2 regions of the Faecalibacterium intestinale genome follow, and region 1 is predicted to be linked to the other one. Evidence: riboswitches for the same ligand, from Rfam matches in the RefSeq annotation. Region 1 holds a riboswitch; the other holds the start of a gene.
The links. A riboswitch is a leader RNA that binds a small molecule or an ion and turns the genes downstream of it on or off. The one in region 1 is predicted to bind thiamine pyrophosphate.

Region 1 (2,196 bases):
GATGGTAGCCGGTAAGGACGCCCCCACCTTTGGCGAAGCCAAAAACAGCTGGTTGACCGGCACGGCGGCATGGACCTTCTTCAACATCAGCCAGTACATTCTGGGCATCCAGCCCACCTTGGACGGCCTGCGGGTAGACCCCTGCATCCCTCACACCCTGTCCGGCTTCACCGTGACCCGCCGCTTCCGCGGTGCTGTGTACCACATCACGGTGGATAACGCCGCCGGGGTGCAGCACGGCATCAAGGCCGTTACCGTGGACGGCAAGGCCATCTCCGGCAACGTTCTGCCGCTGGCTGCCGCCGGCACTGAGGTAACGGTGCAGGTGACCATGGGTTAAACCGACTTTCTCTGCTTTTTCATATTATTCTCCTTTCTGTGACCAAAGCCGCCGCGCAGACCTCTGCACGGCGGCTTTGGTTTACAATGAAAATATTTTAACAGCTTAACGATTGATAATGCGCTCCGCGTTGCTCTGCGCATTCCAAATCGTCCCCTTCCCTCTTGCATTTTTGGGGAAAGAGGTGTAAAATACAGTCACAATCAAACACAGGGGAGCTCGTGCAGCGGGCTGAGAGGAAGTATAGCAAGCTTCGACCCTTTTACCTGATGCGGATAATGCCGCCGTAGGAAGTCATACCCTTTATGATTTTTTGCAGGAGGAGCCGCGCTGGGCTCCTCCTGTTTTTTTGTCCTCTGCGGTGGTTCCGCAGCCGGCTGAGGGGGAGCGCCCTGAGCCTTGGATGAATGCAGCGATGGGAAGCCGTGTTCCGGCGTGAGAGGAAACCAGTAAGTTTCGACCGCACCTTCCGTACCTGTTCCCGCCTTGTGGCGGGCACGGGCTGTTTTGTTGCGGGAGCACCGGTGTTCGTCCTGCGCTGCCGCAGATGGTTGAAAAGGAGCTAATTTATCATGAAGAATCTCTCTGTCAAAAAGCTTGCCCTTGCCGGTATGTTCTGTGCCCTGTGCGTGGTGGGCAGCGTGTTCAGCTTTCCCATGTTCGGCAGCAAGTGCGCCCCGGTGCAGCACATGGTCAATGTGCTGTGCGCCGTTCTGCTGGGGCCGTGGTGGGGCGTCGGTGTAGCCTTTGTAGCTTCCCTGCTGCGCAACCTGCTGGGTCTGGGCAGCCTGATGGCTTTCCCGGGCAGTATGTTCGGTGCGCTGCTGTGCGGCCTTGCATACCACAAGACCAAAAACCTGATTGCCACCGTGGTGGGTGAGGTGTTCGGCACCAGCATTCTGGGCGGCCTGTGCGCATGGCCCGTGGCCATCTTCCTGATGGGCAAGAGTGCTGCGGATATCGCCTTCTACGCCTACATCGTGCCCTTCCTCATCTCCACCGCCGTGGGTGCGGTAATCGCCGGTGCAGTGGTGTTCAGCCTGCAGCGCTCCGGCGCTCTGCGCTCCATGCAGAACAGCCTTTCCTGAGCGGAGGTGCCGGGAATGCTCAAAACCGCCTTTGAGAACCTGCGCAGCCGCAGCCCTCTCATCCACAACATCACCAACTACGTCACCGTGAACGACTGCGCCAACATGGTGCTGGCCTGCGGTGCCTCTCCCATCATGGCCGATGATGCCGCCGAGGTGGAGGAGATCACCGCCATCTGCGGCGGACTGAATATCAACATCGGTACACTGAACAGCCGCACCGTCACCAGTATGCTGCTGGCGGGCAAAAAGGCCAATCAGCTGGGGCATCCGGTGGTACTGGACCCGGTGGGTGCCGGCGCTTCCCATCTGCGCACGGACACCGCCTTCCGCCTGCTGCGGGAGGTGCAGTTCACGGTGATCCGGGGCAACATCTCGGAGATCAAAACCCTTGCCTCCGGCGCGGGCACTACTAAGGGCGTGGATGCAGACGTAGCCGACAAGGTGACCGAGGAGAATCTGGACAGCGCTGTAGCCTTTGCCAAGGCTTTTGCCGCCCGCACCGGCGCGGTGGTAGCCATTACCGGTGCTATCGACATCGTAGCCGATGCACAAAAAGCCTACTGCATCCGCAACGGCAACGCCATGATGAGCAGCATCACCGGCACAGGCTGTCAGCTTTCTGCCCTGACGGCAGCCTTTGTCACCGCCAACCCCGGCCACCCGCTGGAAGCTGCCGCTGCGGCGGTATGCGCCATGGGTCTGGCGGGTGAAGTTGCCCACCAGCGGCTCACTCCGCAGGACGGCAACGCTACCTACCGCAATTAC
Region 2 (2,196 bases), on a different contig from region 1:
ATAAGCTCATTTTCGGCGATATGGCCATCTACACCACCTGCAAGAATAACACCTTCAACGGGATGCCCCTGCCGCCCATCTGGCTGCTGGGTGCAGATGGCAGCTGCCGGGAACTGGTGCACTTCGGCTATCAGGACTTCAAAATGCGCTTGGGCGCACAGTAAAATAAAAAGCGTTTGTCACGGCCTGTGGGCTGCGACAAACGCTTTTTTCATGAAAGGGGTCGTTAAGGTGAACGACAGATAAGACAAAAAAGCACCACACGTTTCCGTGTAGTGCTTTGGTTCTGGTGGAGATTACCGGGCTGTTGTAATCACGGTGACCCTCTTGCAGTCCATGCACGGCGCTCTCCCGGGTGAGCTAAGCCCTCACTCGGTTGGCCTTAACGAAAAAAACACCACACGTTTCCATGTAGTGCTTTTCTTTCTGGTGGAGATTACCGGGATCGAACCGGTGACCTCTTGCATGCCATGCAAGCGCTCTCCCAGCTGAGCTAAACCCCCAGATGTCTTATTTTGTGCCTGACGACGTGTGTAATTATACCAGCCACAGGGGCGCTTGTCAACAGTTTTTTGAAAAATTTTTGCGGTAAAAGATCCCCGCAGGGCATGTGCCCGGCGGGGATCGGAAAGCGGGGGAGTGCTCGTTTTGAAAAACTACGCCTTAGCGTGCCTGACGGTCGAAGATCTGCGGGGCCACGCGGCACAGCAGCACAGCGGCCACCATGGTGAGCAGGGTCTCGGGCAGCATATAGCTACCGTTGTAGGTCAGGCTGTAAGTCCATGCGGCCAGACCATCATTCAGGTTGCCCCACACCAGCACGCCGGACAAAAAGCTGCACATAAAGCGCAGGAAACCGGCGGCAAAGGTGCCCACGGCTACGCCCACGGTGCGGTTTTTGAAGGGGCGGGCGAACAGCTCGGCCAGACCCAGTGCCATAAAGGCCAGCACATAGTCCAGCAGCACCTCACCGAGGAAGTAGAGGAAGGTGGAAGCGGGAGGAGGGTAGAAGCCCATGATCATTTGCAGGCAGGAGTTCACGAAACCGGTGAACAGGCCCCACTTTGCGCCGTGGCGGAAGGACACCAGCACAAAGGGCAGCATGCTCAGCAGGGTAATGCTGCCGCCGTTGGGCATGGTGAAGAACTTGATGTTGGAAAGCACCGTGCCAATGGCGATCATCAGGGCGCATTCCACCAGAATACGGGTCTTGGAATAGGTTTTGGACATGATGAAAAGATTCCTCTCTCATAGTAGTACACAAAAACAAAATGCGCCTGCTGGCAGCAGACGCATGGAGGTTTGTTGAACGTACCGGACAGTTCCGCAAACTCCCTACGCCGGTATTGCCCGGATCAGGTAAAGGGTACTCCGCGCAATGCGGATCTCAGCCTTACGGCGCCCCTGTTTTTATGTCCGCCCACAGTATACGCGCCGGGAGACAAAAAGTCAAGCCCGCAGACATATTCCGCCCCGGCGGCGCGTATGTTATACCATTGCAAAGCTGGAACGCAGGGAGGCGGGATATGAAAGCCGATCCGGAACAGCGCGCCGTGCAGCTGGGCGAGTACATTGCCGCCCACAACGCCACGGTGCGGGCAGCGGCGGCTGCGTTCGGGTGCAGCAAGTCCACCGTGCACAAGGACGTTGCCGTGCGGCTGCGCAGCATCAGCCCTGCGCTGTACGGGCAGGTGCGTGCCGTGCTGGCGCGCAACAAGGCCGAGCGTCACCTGCGGGGCGGGGCTGCCACCCGGCGCAGATACAGCCGCCGCTAAGCCCCAAAAAGACCGCTGCATTGTGCAGCGGTCTTTTTTGAGCCACTTTTTCATGGAGGGCGCAGCGAAAAGCGGCTGCTTTTATCCCCCGGTGTGGAACTGCTGCAATGCGCCTTTTTCCAGCCGGCTTACCTGTGCCTGACTGATGCCGATCTCCTGCGCCACCTCCATCTGGGTCTTACCGCGCAGATACCGCAGCTCCATAATGCGCTTTTCCCGGGGCGTAAGGGCGGCTACCGTGTCCCGGAACTGTAACCCGCTGATCCAGCTTTCCTCGCTGTCCGGGTCGCGCACCTGATCGATGACATACATCGCATCGCCGCTGTCGGTGTACACCGGCTCGTCAAGGCTGAGCGGCTCTACCACCGATTCCAGCGCGGCGGTCACCTCGCGCCGGGCAAGGCCCGCTGCGGCGGCGATC

Region 2: another riboswitch for thiamine pyrophosphate. It lies ahead of thiT (energy-coupled thiamine transporter ThiT); the one in region 1 lies ahead of thiW (energy coupling factor transporter S component ThiW).

What each region holds. Positions count from the first base shown of each region.
Region 1 is NZ_JBBMEN010000023.1:29,373-31,568, forward strand. Features, by position in the region: gene WMO20_RS12195 (glycoside hydrolase family 94 protein) at 1-340, shown strand, start outside; TPP riboswitch at 542-650, shown strand; gene thiW (energy coupling factor transporter S component ThiW) at 913-1,428, shown strand; gene thiM (hydroxyethylthiazole kinase) at 1,444-2,196, shown strand, end outside.
Region 2 is NZ_JBBMEN010000002.1:44,813-47,008, reverse strand. Features, by position in the region: gene WMO20_RS01960 (carboxynorspermidine decarboxylase) at 1-164, shown strand, start outside; tRNA gene WMO20_RS01955 (tRNA-Ala) at 428-503, opposite strand; gene thiT (energy-coupled thiamine transporter ThiT) at 664-1,230, opposite strand; TPP riboswitch at 1,316-1,416, opposite strand; gene WMO20_RS01945 (sporulation transcriptional regulator SpoIIID) at 1,527-1,775, shown strand; gene sigG (RNA polymerase sporulation sigma factor SigG) at 1,857-2,196, opposite strand, start outside.